Regions from separate parts of the Geobacillus sp. JS12 genome, predicted to be linked through region 4. Evidence: predicted binding sites of a transcription regulator. Region 4 holds the regulator's gene; each other region holds the start of a gene.
The links. The regulator Rex, encoded in region 4, represses fermentation and respiration genes when NADH is low (regulators of the CRP and FNR family bind a similar motif). The targets are predictions, from matches to a motif close to TTGTGAAATATTTCACAA.

Region 1: the regulator Rex is predicted to act here: its motif matches at 1,727-1,744, upstream of A0V43_RS18180 (L-lactate dehydrogenase).
Region 2: the regulator Rex is predicted to act here: its motif matches at 1,998-2,015, upstream of nsrR (nitric oxide-sensing transcriptional repressor NsrR).
Region 3: the regulator Rex is predicted to act here: its motif matches at 1,410-1,427, upstream of A0V43_RS01260 (TIGR04053 family radical SAM/SPASM domain-containing protein).

What each region holds. Positions count from the first base shown of each region.
Region 1 covers NZ_CP014749.1:3,698,850-3,702,541, forward strand. Annotated here, with positions in the region: gene A0V43_RS18165 (ABC transporter ATP-binding protein) at 1-49, shown strand, start outside; gene A0V43_RS18170 (ABC transporter permease) at 42-833, shown strand; gene A0V43_RS18175 (ABC transporter permease) at 837-1,622, shown strand; gene A0V43_RS18180 (L-lactate dehydrogenase) at 1,768-2,721, shown strand; gene A0V43_RS18185 (potassium channel family protein) at 2,891-3,295, shown strand; gene bcp (thioredoxin-dependent thiol peroxidase) at 3,361-3,692, shown strand, end outside.
Region 2 covers NZ_CP014749.1:1,188,860-1,192,551, reverse strand. Annotated here, with positions in the region: gene A0V43_RS05895 (acyl-CoA dehydrogenase family protein) at 1-212, shown strand, start outside; gene speE (polyamine aminopropyltransferase) at 286-1,161, opposite strand; gene A0V43_RS05885 (hypothetical protein) at 1,191-1,385, opposite strand; gene nsrR (nitric oxide-sensing transcriptional repressor NsrR) at 1,489-1,932, opposite strand; gene hmpA (NO-inducible flavohemoprotein) at 2,104-3,339, shown strand; gene purU (formyltetrahydrofolate deformylase) at 3,565-3,692, shown strand, end outside.
Region 3 covers NZ_CP014749.1:233,070-236,761, reverse strand. Annotated here, with positions in the region: gene A0V43_RS01260 (TIGR04053 family radical SAM/SPASM domain-containing protein) at 243-1,361, opposite strand; partial or broken gene A0V43_RS20070 (multidrug ABC transporter ATP-binding protein) at 1,557-1,745, opposite strand; gene A0V43_RS20680 (IS630 family transposase) at 1,771-2,298, opposite strand; gene A0V43_RS20675 (IS630 family transposase) at 2,298-2,828, opposite strand; partial or broken gene A0V43_RS01245 (ATP-binding cassette domain-containing protein) at 2,926-3,387, opposite strand; gene A0V43_RS01240 (hypothetical protein) at 3,403-3,692, opposite strand, start outside.
Region 4 covers NZ_CP014749.1:3,389,455-3,393,146, reverse strand. Annotated here, with positions in the region: gene A0V43_RS16740 (CPBP family intramembrane glutamic endopeptidase) at 1-84, shown strand, start outside; gene A0V43_RS16735 (YdiK family protein) at 81-260, shown strand; gene tatC (twin-arginine translocase subunit TatC) at 442-1,185, opposite strand; gene tatA (twin-arginine translocase TatA/TatE family subunit) at 1,206-1,358, opposite strand; gene A0V43_RS16720 (redox-sensing transcriptional repressor Rex) at 1,376-2,017, opposite strand; gene moaC (cyclic pyranopterin monophosphate synthase MoaC) at 2,033-2,521, opposite strand; gene A0V43_RS16710 (ABC-F family ATP-binding cassette domain-containing protein) at 2,618-3,692, shown strand, end outside.

The DNA.
Region 1 (3,692 bases), 310 kb from region 4:
GGAGGAGATCATCCGCAATATTTATGAGGAAGGTGCGGTTCATGGGTAAGTATGTCGAAATGGTCCGCATCCGCTTTTTAATGATGCTCGCCTACCGGACAAACTATTACACTGGCATTTTGATTTACGCCATTAACATCGCAGCGTATTACTTCCTTTGGTCGGCTATTTATGGCGGCAAATCATCGATGCAAGGGATGTCGCTTGGGCAAATGACGACGTATGTCGCCATTTCCTGGCTGGCGCGGGCGTTTTATTTTAACAACCTTGACCGTGAAATCGCCATGGAAATCCGCGATGGAAAAGTAGCGATTGAACTGATCCGCCCGTACAGCTATTTAGGGATGAAAGCTGTGCAAGGGCTTGGCGAAGGGTTGTTTCGCCTTTTCTTTTTATCGCTGCCTGGGCTTTTTTTCGTATCGCTTTTTTTGCCGCTTCAGTTTCCGGGACACGCCAAAACGTGGCTCGCTTTTGGCTTGTCGCTTCTATTCAGCTTTATCATTTTTTCGGAGCTGAACTTGCTTGCGGGGGTTGTGACGTTTTTTACGTTCCGAAATGAAGGGTTGCTTAGGGCGAAACGGTTTATTATCGATCTATTTTCCGGTCTTATTTTGCCTTTGTCGTTTTACCCGGATTGGGCGCAGCAGCTCATGGCGTATATGCCATTTCAAGCCATTAGCTATATTCCAAGCATGATCATTACGGAAAGCTTCCAAGGCGCCGCTGTAAGCGATGGATTGTTCACGCAGGCGGCGTGGTGCGTGCTGTTATTGTTTCCGATCGCGCTGCTATGGCGGGTGGCGAAAAAGCGTCTTGTTGTGCAAGGGGGGTAAACGTTGTTTTACGTATCGGTTTTTTTTCAATACATGGCGCAATATATGAAGACAAAGCTGCAATATCGAGCCGATTTGTTCGTGGAGTGGCTGTCTGACTTTATGGCTCAGGCGGTCAACTTGGTATTTTTGCTGGTTGTGTTCGGCCATACGACGCTGCTTCACGGCTGGTCGCGCGATGAGATTTTGTTTATTTACGGTTTTTTTCTTGTTCCATATGCCGTATTTGGCGCCTTTTTTAACCTTTGGGATTTTAATGAACGATATATTGTGCAGGGGGAAATGGATCGCGTGTTGACGCGCCCGCTAAACAGCCTGTTTCAAATTGTTTTGGAGCGGATGGAGCTCGAATCGTTGCTTGGCGCTGTGCCCGGGCTGATCATTATGCTGTATGCCGGCAGCCGCTTGTCTCTTTCATTTCATTGGTATGATGTCTTCGTGTTTATTTTGTTTGTCATTGGCGGTGCATTGATTTATGCCGGCATTTTCATTTCACTGGCGACGATCAGTTTTTTTGCCGACGCCCGCACATCCATCATGCCGATGATGTACAACATCAGCAGCTATGGCCGCTACCCGATCGATATTTATCATCGCGTCATCCGCTATATTTTAACGTGGGTGCTGCCGTTTGCCTTTGTCGGCGTTTATCCAGCTGCTTATTTTCTTGATAAAAAGGAATGGTACAGTTATGCCTTTTTCACCCCAGTGGTCGGCATGGTTTGCTTCACCGTTTCGGTCATGCTTTGGAACGCCGGGGTGAGACGATATCGCGGGACGGGGAGCTAGGCGCCCCGCCCGTTTTTGTTCATTTGCCATCAAAATGACAAACAATGGTCAAGCAATCGACACAACCTTGTCTGTATCGTTAGCATGTTATGGCGTAAAATAAAATGTGAATATATTCACAAAAAGGAAGAAGAGGTGAATAGTGATGAAAAACGGGAGAGGAAATCGGGTGGCGGTCGTCGGCACCGGGTTTGTCGGCGCCAGTTATGCGTTTGCCTTAATGAATCAAGGGATTGCCGATGAGATCGTGCTCATCGATGCAAATGAAAACAAGGCTGAGGGCGATGCGATGGACTTAAACCATGGGAAAGTATTTGCGCCGAAGCCGGCTGACATTTGGCACGGCGATTACGATGATTGCCGCGATGCCGATTTGGTTGTCATTTGCGCCGGCGTCAACCAAAAACCGGGCGAGACGCGGCTTGATCTTGTGGACAAAAACATTGCCATTTTCCGCTCGATCGTTGAGTCGGTCATGGCATCCGGATTTCAAGGACTGTTTCTCGTCGCCACCAATCCGGTCGACATTTTAACGTACGCGACGTGGAAATTCAGCGGCCTGCCGCAAGAGCGAGTAATCGGATCGGGCACGATTTTGGACACGGCGCGGTTCCGCTTTTTGTTGGGCGACTATTTCGCCGTCGCCCCGACGAACGTGCACGCCTATATAATCGGCGAACATGGCGACACTGAACTCCCGGTCTGGAGCCAGGCTGATATCGGCGGTGTGCCGATCCGCAAGCTGGTCGAGTCCAAAGGGGAAGAAGCGCAAAAAGAGCTCGAGCGCATTTTTGTCAATGTGCGCGATGCCGCCTACCAAATTATTGAGAAAAAAGGAGCGACGTACTACGGGATTGCTATGGGGCTTGCCCGCGTGACGCGCGCCATTTTGCATCATGAAAATGCCATTTTGACCGTTTCCGCTTACTTGGACGGCCCATACGGCGAACGCGATGTCTACATCGGTGTGCCTGCTGTGATCAACCGAAATGGCATCCGCGAAGTGATTGAAATTGAACTTGACGAGGAGGAGAAAAAATGGTTCCACCGTAGTGCTGCGACGTTAAAAGGTGTATTGGCGCGCTATTTTGCTCAGTAAAGCGCAACGATTGGCTTCGTCTGACGGGACGCTGGCTTGTCAAATGGGTCGGGCGATCCGGTGGAATACAGGAGTGCTGCCGATTCAAGCAGGGTTCGGAGGGTCATGCGGTATAATCGCCCGGTTGTCCGCGTATATATGAACGACGGACAAAAATGGGGGGAACGTGATGGATTACGCCTTCCTTGGCGTTGTTGCCGCCGTACTGCTCGGCAGCATCACCTCGCTTTGGACAGTGCGCGTGCAAGCGACGCATCGCATGTCACTCGATAGCTTATGGGTTCTCGTCCAATGGTATTTAACGATGTTGCTCGGTTTTGCCATGATTTATATGATTTTGCAAGTAAACGGCCATGCCGTGTTTACCCCATCCCCAAATAGCGCATCGAAAGATCGTTTGTCGCTGCTTGAAGACAGCTTGTATTTAAGCGGTATGACGCTTTTGTCGGTCGGATACGGTGATGTCACTCCGATCGGCGTCGGGCGGTGGATCGCCATTGCCGAAGCGCTGCTCGGCTACATTATGCCCGCTGTCATCGTGACGCGCACCGTGTTTGACTGGGATCATCGCTGATATGAGTTGCAATTTCCCTTCGTCTTCGCTACGCTAAAAGAAAATGAAGAAGACGGGGGAACGACATGACGATTGCCATTGGCCAGCCAGCTCCAGATTTCACCTTGCCGGCAAGCAATGGGAAAATGGTTTCGCTGTCTGATTTTCGCGGCCGGTATGTGGTGCTTTACTTTTATCCAAAAGACATGACCCCGGGGTGCACAGCCGAAGCGTGCGACTTTCGCGATCGCCATGCGCAGTTCGCCGAGTTGAACGCCGTCATTTTAGGAGTGAGCACCGACCCGATGAAGCGGCATGAGGCGTTTATCGAAAAATATGAGTTGCCATTTTTGCTTCTTTCTGATGAGCGGCATGAAGTGGCCGAGCTGTATGGGGTATGGAAGAAAAAGAAAAATTT
Region 2 (3,692 bases), 1.5 Mb from region 4:
TGGCAACAGCCAAATTGGTCGCCACCAATACCGCGCTTGAAGTCGTCGATTGGGCGATGCGCATTGTCGGCGGACAAAGCTTGTTTGCTGACAATCCGCTTCAGCGGCATTACCGTGACGTCCGCGCTGGGCTCTACAACCCGCCTGCTGACGACTTGACGCTTCAATGGCTTGCCAAGCGGGCATTGTCTCACAACCCACCTGCTCCATAAAACAGAACGGACTCAAGCAACACGAAAAAGCTGTCCCTGCTTTGTGGGGGACAGCTTTTTTGATGCCAAGCGGTTATTCCACCTCAAGCGCCGAACGCAAAAATGCCGGCAACGCGAAACATTGGCGAAAGATCCCATCGTTCACATATTTCGTGTCATTTGGAATGGTAGTCTGCGCCGGAAAATCGAGCGGCCGTTTCGAGCCGATCGTAAAGCTCCACAACCCTCCTGGATACGTCGGCACCACGGCGGTGTACACAAGCACATGCGGGAACAGTTCGCGAATATTGCGGTACGTCCGCTTCAAAATATCCAGATGGAAAATCGGCGACTGGCTTTGGCAGACCATCAGCCCATCCGCTTTCAACGCGCGATGGACGTTGGCGTAAAACTCCGGTGAAAACAAGGCCTCCGCCGGGCCGACTGGGTCGGACGAGTCGATCATAATGACGTCGTAGACGCTTTCCTTCCCTTGCACAAACTTGACGCCATCATCATAAACAAACCGCACGCGCGGATCCGATAAGTTGCCGGAGACGGCTGGCAAATGCTCTTTGCACGCCCGGACGACTTTTTCGTCGATTTCCACCATGTCGATGGCTTCAAGATGAGCGTATTTCGCCGTCTCACGAGCTGCGCCGCAGTCGCCGCCGCCGATGATGAGCACCCGCTTCGCTTCCGGATGAAACTGCAGCGGCACGTGCGAAATCATTTCGTTATAAATATGGCCGTCAATCGAGGTCGTTTGCACGACGCCATCGAGTACGAGCATGCGGCCAAAATCGTACGAATCCAAAATCATCACATGCTGGTACTCGGACGGCTCGGCAAAAATCACCTCTTTGATTCGATAGCTGATTTTTAAGTTGTCGCGATCATCTTCGGTGAGCCAAAGCTCTCCATTGTCCATATGCAAGTAAGGTGGCAAAGCGTTTCCTTCGTGTTTCATTGTGACCTCCTTTAGTCATGCAGATGTTTTCACACCTTTCTAATCTTAATATATTCTTCGTCTTGTGGCAAACAAAGGGGATGTGATCGGCCGGTGCCGGACGTATTCATCCCGCCGCCCATGTTTGACGACTGGTTTCGTTTTTCCAACTGATGATCGTTCTTGCCGCCACATCCCGCGCAAAGGCCGAGCGCCAAGGTGCCAATCGCCGCAAAGGCCGCCATCGGTTTCGCATCATCCCGCGTCTTCCTTCCGTAGAGCGATGCTTAGTGATCGTGTGCCTGCCAAACGCCAAAAAACTCTCCAGCTTATAGCCAGAAAGTTTCCTCAACCGCGCCGCTCTTTCAATAAAGAACGAAGCGACGCTCGGTCTTCAAGCAAGTCGGCGAGCGTATATGCATCCAGCACACGCAAAAACGCCTCTAACGCCTCGTGAAGTGCGAAGCGAAGCCGACATACCGGCGTTAAGACGCACTCATTGCCGTGGGCGGCAAAACACTCGACAAGCGACAAGTTTTCCTCCGTTTCGCGAACAACCGCGCCGATGACAATCTCCGCGGGGCGTTTCGCAAGGCGGATTCCACCGTTGCGCCCACGGATCGTTTCAATGTAGCCGAGTTTGCCAAGCTCATAGACGATTTTGCTTAAATGATGCTCTGAAATGGAAAAGGCAGCGGCAATGTCTTTGATGTTTGTTTTTTCTTCTTCATCAAGCGCGCCTAAAAACAAGAGGACGCGCAAGGCGTATTCCGTATAGTTCGTCAACTGCATCGTGATTCACAACCTTTAAGCGACATTCTTGATCCCATTGTACCACACCTGATTCGAACGGAGAATTGTGAACAATTTATTAAAGATGTATTTGAAATATTGCTTTTTCGCAGTGCTCATGGTTGAATAAAAGATGTATTAAAAATACATGTTTTACAAGGGGATGAAATCATGACAACGACAACGAAATTGCATCCAAAAACGATTGAAATTGTGAAATCAACGGTGCCTGTCTTGGAAACACATGGCGAACAAATTACGAAGCGGTTTTATGAACTCATGTTTTCCAATCATCCGGAACTGCTCAATATTTTCAACCACGCCAACCAAAAGCAAGGGCGGCAGCAACGCGCCTTGGCCGCAGCCGTGTATGCGGCAGCGCGCTATATCGACCAGCTTGATGCGATTTTGCCGGTTGTGCGGCAAATCGGCCATAAACACCGCAGCTTAGGAATCAAACCAGAACAATACCCGATCGTCGGAAAGCATTTGTTGCTGGCGATCAAAGACGTGCTCGGCGACGCCGCCACCGACGAAGTGATCACGGCTTGGGCGGAAGCATATGAAGCCATTGCGTCCGTTTTCATTCAAGTGGAAAAAGAGCTCTACGATGAGGCAGCGGCCAAACACGGAGGCTGGCGTGACTTTCGCCGATTTGTCGTCGTGAAAAAGGTGAAAGAAAGCGGCGTCATTACTTCGTTTTATTTGGAGCCGGAAGACGGCAAGGCCATCAGTGATTATTTGCCGGGTCAATACGTGAGCGTCAAACTGTCGATTCCGGGCGAGACGTATACGCATATTCGCCAATACAGCTTATCGGATGCACCTGGAAAAGGGTATTACCGCATCAGCGTCAAACGGGAAGCAGCTACAGCGGACAAGCCGGCCGGCATTGTTTCCAACTATTTGCATGATCATGTCCAAGAGGGCGACGTGCTCGAGCTTAGCGCTCCAGCCGGCGATTTTACGCTTGATTTGTCCAAAACGACGCCGGTTGTGTTCATCAGCGGCGGCGTCGGCATCACTCCGCTTTTGAGCATGGCGCATACGTTGGCCATCCGCCAACCGACCCGCCCAGCGGCGTTTTTGCATGCTGCTTTGAATGGCCGCGTGCACGCGTTTGACGAGGAGCTTCGGATGTTGGCGGAACGCCCGTCATTTTCTTATCATATTTGTTATGAGTCGCCATCCGACGAGGACCGCCGCCATCCACATTTTTGCAAAGAAGGGCGGATTGACCTTGCATGGATGCAATCCGTGATCCCGACGAAAGACGCAGACTTTTATTTCTGCGGCCCGGTGCCGTTTATAAAAACCGTCTATCGCGCTCTAAAACAATGGGGTGTGCCAGAGGAGCACATCCATTACGAATTTTTCGGCCCGGCCGGCGATTTGACGAAAGACTGAGAGAGGTTTTTCGCTTGCCAGGGGGCTGACCCAAAAGGGTCATTTTCCTTAACAAAACACAACATATTGTTCCTTAATAATTGTTTTATACCTATATACGGTAATAAGAAAGGGTGTCCCGATCCTTTTGGGACACCCTCCTTTTGTTATCTTCCCTGTTGGCAAGTTCATGAATTTTTTGTATGATGAATGGCAAGGAAAAGCAAGAAAAGGGAGAGACAACGCATGACGACATTTCGCCAACATCGCTGGCAATCATTTTTGCAAGGTTACGAGCAACGCGCTCGAATCCTTATTTCCTGCCCAGATCGCCCGGGCATCGTCGCGGCGGTGACGTCGTTTCTGTACGAACA
Region 3 (3,692 bases), 570 kb from region 4:
TTACACCTTCTGTTCTGTGGAAGCAAGAGGAAGAGTGACGGCAAATCCCGATTCATCCCCCACTTACGCTCACGCGTGGAAGTGGGGGATCTTCTCGGTTCAGGATGATAAAAACGGGAAGGGCGCCTACTCCTTCCCCGTATGTTTTGAACACACATCCAACATCCGCCGCATGCGCCCGGGCAACCGTCTCACCAACGCCGTAGCGCCGTCATTTTAAGCGGCCGTTTTTCACCGCCCTCTTACCGTTGGCTTCGCTCTTTTGTCCGCAGCGCCTTTGGAATGTAAACACAATACGGCTCGCTTTCCAAATAGTCTCCCGTCACCGCATACGCCCGCGAGCGTGAGCCGCCGCACACATATCGGAACTCGCAGACGCCGCATTTTCCTTTATATTTGTCCGGATTGCGCAAGTCTTGGAAAATCGGCGAGTGTCGGTAAATGTCCGCCAGCGGCGTTTCTCGGACGTTCCCTGCTTTGACCGGCAGCAGCCCGCTCGGGTAGACATCGCCGATATGGGAGATAAAAACAAAGCCGTTGCCGTCGTTTACTCCTTTCGGCGCGCGGCCGAGCCCGTCGACTTGTCCGGTTAAGCCTTTGTTCAACACGTCTTCGTAACGGATGCCGCCTTTTGCCGTTTTTCCTTCACGCATTTTCGCCTGCAGCACGACGCGGCGGTAATGCTGGCCCGCCGTTGTTTTGATGTCAAACGGAACGCGCTTGCTCGTTTCATACAGCCAGCGGAACACCCGCTCATGCTCAACCGGAGAAATCATATCCTCCTCTTCTCCCCTTCCCGTCGGCACAAGGAAAAAGACGCTCCAAAGGACGCATTTCAGCCTCTCCACCAACGCCGCCATCTCGTCAAGCACATGAACGTTGTATCGCGAAATGACGGTGTTGATTTGCACGGGAATGTCGAGCTCATGCAAGTAGTGAATCGCACGGATCGTCAAATCAAACGAGCCGCTCACGCCGCGGAAATGGTCGTGAATCTCGGCGTTTGGCCCGTCAAGGCTAAACGCCCAGCGCGACAGGCCGACCTCTTTTGCTTTGCGGATCGCCTCTTTCGTCACGTTCGGCGTCGCGCTCGGCGTCATGGACACGCGCAATCCTTTATCGATCGCATATTTCGCTAAATCGTACACATCCGGGCACATGAGCGGATCGCCGCCCGTAAAGACGAGCATCGGCTGATCCATCTCGTAAATCTCATCGATCAGTTTTTTCCCTTCCTCAAACGTCAACTCGCGCGGATCGCGATGGTATTGCGCTTCGGCGCGGCAATGAAGGCACTTGAGTTGACAAGCTCTCGTCAATTCCCAAATCACAATAAACGGATTTTCATTAAAATCGCGCATGGCGGCCCCCTCCTTGGCCTTCATTGTACCGCAACATTCAGGCGCGTTATGTGATATGGATCACATTTAGACCTCAACGCTAATTCCATCTTATCTTTCGATTAGCTCAACTGAAACTCCGAAACTGTGGTCAGCCAAAATGGAGGAGACCTTTATTTCAATTTATATATGAATGTGAGCTTATAACATCGCGTTCTACTTTTTTACTTTTTCAAGTCTGAAACGATTGATTCTGTACACTTCATCACAAAGAACATCAATATCCTCTTGATTATGGCTAGTGAGCAAAATCGTCCTCCCTTCTTCCTTGAATTTCCGAAGCAAGTTTCGGATATTTTCAACGCTGTCAGCATCTAAAGCATTGAATGGTTCATCTATATACATGCAACATGAAGAGTTAACTTCTCAGTCATCCTGCACACCCTAAGCGCTGCAGCACTTCCTCCGGACGTTCGTGGATGTAGTTGACAAACCGAGTAATGGCTTGAATGATATCGTTGCGATCCTTGTGAAATACATTGGCAATCACCGTATCTTTCAGCCATTTCCATAAGCGTTCAATCGGGTTCAGCTGTGGCGAATAGGGAGGAAGGTAAATAAAGTGAAAACACTGCCCTTCTTCCCGCAAAAACTCCTTGACCATTTTGGCATGGTGAATGCGGGCGTTATCCAACACCAAGACCATGAGACGGTCCGGATAGCGCTCTTTGAGCATTCTCAAGAAATCCAAGAACGTCGCGGCATTGGCAGCGGTCGTTTGATGAAGCACCGTTTCGCCATCGTGGATGTTGACCGCGCCAAACAGCGATACGTGGGCATGATGGCCGAACGTCGGCACTTGTTTTTGGCGGCCGACTTCCGACCATGTGGACCGCAAGACATGGTAAGAGCGGATATGTGTTTCATCAAGGTACAACAAGACCGAATCAGGATCCATTAAGTTTTTTTTATGAAGTCGATCTGTTTCTCAAAATTCTTTTGTCGATCCGGATCGCCTTTCGCCAATGTGTAGGTCGGCCGTGTCCACGACAGCCCTTTGCGGTGCAGGAGTTTTCGCAACGCTTCGCGGGAAATGCAAACACCGAAGTGCTTTTCGACATAGGATTGCAGGAGTTTGGTGTTCCACGCCGAAGCGACGTCCCAGCCCAGTTCCGCGGGAGTGGTGGTCAACACAAGCTGTTTGATCTCTTCCTGCTGTTCTTCGGTGAGAAACGGCTCCCGCCCGGGGGCGAAATCCCGATGAAGCAAGAGCTCCAGACCGCCTTCGTTGAACAGCGACACATAATGGGAAACGGTTTGTCGGCACACGTTGACCATGGAGGCCACCTCTTTGCCCAAATAGCCTTCCATGACCAGGCGAACCGCCATCACCCGTTGGCGAAGAAGGGTGTTTTTGATTTTCCGTTCCTGTTTGCGAAGTGTCCGAGGTGTCCATCCGTGATCGTTGGTGATTTTGAGACGTTTCATGCAGAATTCCGCTCCTTTTCCATGCTTTTCCTTAGGAGCAGTATAACCGGAGTGGGAACCACTTATACGAAGGTTAACTTTTCAATGAGCATATATATAAAATAAGCGTTTGTTGATCCTCCATAATGGCTTGAGCAATAGCAAGCTTTTGTTTCATTCCAAGTGAGTAATGTTTGACCTTTTGCGTCGATTCTGGATCTAAACCGACCAACCTCATCGTTTGCTTTATTTTGTCATCACTGATTTTGTTTCGAATGAGAGCCAATGCTTTTAGATTATCAAACCCTGTCTTTCCCGCTATATATCCAGGCCGATCAATGATAATTCCAAAATCACTGGGAAATCGTTTATTGACCCCCAACTCTTCCCCGTCCACGATCACCCTACCGTGATTAGGGAATAGAAATCCACATATGAGTTTGAATAAGACAGACTTTCCTGAACCGTTAGGACCAATAATTCCATAAATTTTCCCCTTTTCCACTGCAAAATTCACGTTTTCAAAAATCGTTGCTCCTTTAAATGATTTACTGACTTGATCTAACAGGATATGCGGCAACTTACTCACTCCTTTTTAGAAATCGAGATCTTGTTTGGAAAAGACATACAGCAAGAAAACAATGGCGAAAACATTCCATAAGAATAGAACGGTGCTGATGCGGTAAATCGAATCATTTGTCAATAAATACGCCATGCTATTCAATCCAGATGGAATAATCCCCCAGTTATTAAAACCCGGGAACATAAAAAATGAAAGTATAGCGATCCCTACGAAACTATAAAATGTTTCTTTGCTCAGCCAAGAGATCAGAAACACAAATAGGACATAAAACGAAACTTGAAGGTAGCCGTTGACCAAAAAAT
Region 4 (3,692 bases):
ATGCAGACGCTGTTGGCCGACAAAATTGAGAACATGATGCGCCAGTCCGAGCTGCCGCTCGCCGTTTGGAGGGTTTGGCTATGATGCGAAATCCTCGGCTGTTTTCGCTTCTGTATTTCGTCTTAGGCTCAATGTTTACGTATTTGGCCATCGAAAGTGCTCATGAAACGGTTTGGAACGTCTCCACCATCGCTTTAGCGGCGCTCGCTGCCTTTGATTTCGGCACCGCCCTTCGCCTTCTTTTCGCCTCAAAACGCTGACCCCTTCCCGTGATTCGGACGGGAAGGGACCAGAACATCAATCTCATGACGGCGATCATATTGTGAAAATGGAAACAAAAAACAAGAGGCCGGCCTCAAAGTCCTGTTTTGTGGCTTTTGAGACAGCCCCTTCGTTTGGCCCGGCCTTGCTCGCTTTCCTCTTCATGTTTTTCCTCCCGCCTCACTCATTGCCTTCCTCCTCGGCTGCTCGCTGCGCTTTCCGATAGCCGATGCGCGCCACCCAAATGCTTCCTTCATACAAAATGGTGAGCGGAATCATGACGATCACTTGCGACAGCACATCCGGCGGCGTAATGACCGCCGCTAAAATAAGCAGCGCCAAATACGCATACTTGCGGATGCGAACAAGAAGCTGCGGCGTAATAAGCCCTAAGCGGGTGAAAAACAACACGACGATCGGCAGCTGAAACACGATGCCAAACGGCAGCACGAGCTGAAGCAAAAACTGAAAATATTCATTAATGCCGATCATTTGTTGAACCCCTAGTTGGTCAGCCAGCTGGCTCATAAATCGAACGACAAACGGAAACAAGACGAAATAAGCGAAGCTGACGCCTGCTAAAAAAAGAACGATCGACGCCGGGATATAGCTTAACGTCACTTTCCGCTCTTTTTCATACAGACCGGGGCTGACAAACGCCCAAATTTGATACAACAGCACCGGAGCCGATAGCACAGCCGCGATGACAAAGGCAAACTGAAAATACACTTTAATCGGATCGGTGAGGCGGAAGGCGTTCATGGTCAAATGCTTCGCCTCGGCCGTTCGCTGCAAATACAAAATGACATCATCGACAAAAAAGAAACTAACGACAAGCGCCGCAGCAAAAAAGATGAGCACGATGATGAGCCGTTTTCGCAGTTCACCCAGATGCTCATACACCGACATTTCTTTGTCATTCATTGTTTCTCCATCCTGCCTTGTCATCGGTCGTTTTTCGTTTCTTCGTCATCAGCGAGCCCTTTTGTGGCGTCTTTAAACTCGCGAAGCGACTGGCCGAACGACCGCCCTAATTCCGGCAGCTTTTTCGTGCCAAACAGCAACAAAATCACAGCAACGAGCAACAAATATTTCATGTGTTGTTCTCTCCTTTTTACGATGGCGATGGATAGTTTTTCAAAAAATAGACGAGCGACTGCAGCTCAATGGCTAAATCGATATGATGGACGCGAATATGGTTCGGCACGTTCAACCGCGCCGGAGTAAAGTTTAAAATGCCTTTAATTCCTTGCGCGACAAGGCGGTCGGTCAGCGCTTGAGCCGCGGCGGCCGGCACGGTTAAAATGGCGACCGGGATGTTTTCGTGAAGCCGCTCCTCCAACTCATCGAGATGATAGACCGGCACCCCGCCGACTGTCGTCCCTACTTTCCGCTCATCGACATCAAACGCCATCACGATTTTCGTATTGTTGTTTTTCGAAAAATTATAGTTTAAAAAGGCGGTGCCTAAATTGCCGACGCCAAACAAGGCGACTTCGGTCACCTCATCCTCTTCAAGCGTCCGGCGGAAAAACGACAACAAATAATGGACATTATACCCGTATCCCTTTTTGCCAAGCGCGCCAAAATAGGAGAAATCACGGCGGATCGTCGCCGGATCGACTTTCACCGCCTCGCTCAACTCGGCAGAGGAGACGCGTTGCTTGCCGGAAGCGTGCAAGTTTTTCAAAAACCGATAGTAAAGCGGCAGCCGTTTGGCGGTTGCCTGCGGAATTTTCGGTTGTTCGTTGCTCATGATCTCATCCCCTAGCTAATCGGTTTTCCGTCGGTAATGGCCAGACTTCCCGCCCGTTTTTTCGACCAAATACGTCGGACCGATGACCATTCCTTTATCAAGCGCCTTGCACATATCGTACACTGTCAACGCACAGACCGAAGCGGCCGTCAGCGCTTCCATTTCCACTCCTGTGCTCCCTTTCGTTTTCACCGTTGCCGTGATGACGAGCTTATGCGCTTCTCCATCGTTTTCCCAAGCAAAAGCAATGTCCACACCCTTTAACATAAGCGGGTGACACATTGGAATAAGGTCAGCTGTCTTCTTCGCCGCCATCACCCCCGCCACTTGAGCGACGGCGAGCACATCCCCTTTCTCGATCGCATTGCTCGTCATTTTTTCGTAAATTTCCCGGCTGACAGTCACGCTCGTTTGCGCCACAGCCACTCGCACAGTATCTTCTTTGTGCGTAATATCAACCATTTTCGCGCGCCCTTGTTCATTGAAATGAGTGAACGATGACAATACAATCTCCTCCATTTATACACTATACACGATTTTTCATCATTCGTCTTTGACCGTTTTCGCGACTTGCGTTAAACTATTCGCGAGGTGACGGACATGATCATTTTGCAAGTGCACGGGCTCACGAAATATTTCGGCGCTGACCTTATTTTATCGAATATAAAACTAGAAATACAGTCCCGCGACCGAATTGCCCTTGTCGGCCGCAACGGAGCGGGAAAATCGACATTGTTGAAAATCATCGCCGGTGAACTCTCTTTCGACAGCGGCAAAATCATCAAACCAAACCATATCAAAATCGGCTATTTGGCGCAAAACAGCGGGCTCGACTCGCCGCGTTCCATTTGGGACGAAATGCTTGAGGTATTCACCCCGCTTCTCGGACTCGAAAAACAGCTCGCCGAACTCAGCATGCAACTCGGCGACCCGGACGTACTCGCCGATCCCGCTCGCTATGAAAAAACGCTGAAAATGTATGACGAGCTGCAAGAACAATACAAAGAACAAGGCGGCTACCAATACGAAGCCGACATCCGCTCCGTTTTGCACGGGCTGCAGTTTTCCTCATATGATTATAAAACTACGCCGGTCTCGTCGTTAAGCGGCGGACAGCGGACGCGGCTTGCCCTTGGGAAATTGCTGTTGTCCAAGCCGGATTTATTGATTTTGGACGAGCCGACGAACCATTTGGATCTTGAGACGCTCGCCTGGCTGGAGCAGTACTTGCAAGCCTATCCCGGTGCCGTCCTGGTTGTTTCCCACGACCGCTACTTTTTAGACAAAATCGTCACCGACGTATACGAACTGTCGAATGCCACGCTCAAACACTATGCCGGCAACTACAGCCGCTATTTGGAGTTGCGGGCCGAGCAATACGAACAAGAGTTAAGACGGTACGAGAAACAGCAAGAAGAAATCGCCCGACTCCAAGACTTCATCCAGCGCAACATCGCACGTGCCTCGACGGCCAAACGGGCGCAAAGCCGGCGAAAGCAACTGGAAAAAATAGAACGGCTCGAACGGCCTGTCGGCGATGAAAAATCAGCCTCCTTTTCGTTCTCGATCGATCGACCGAGCGGCTATGAAGTGCTCACCGCTGAAGACATAGCCGTTGGCTATGACGACGGTGCACCCATCATCCGCCAAATCAGCTTCCGCATCACGCGCGGCG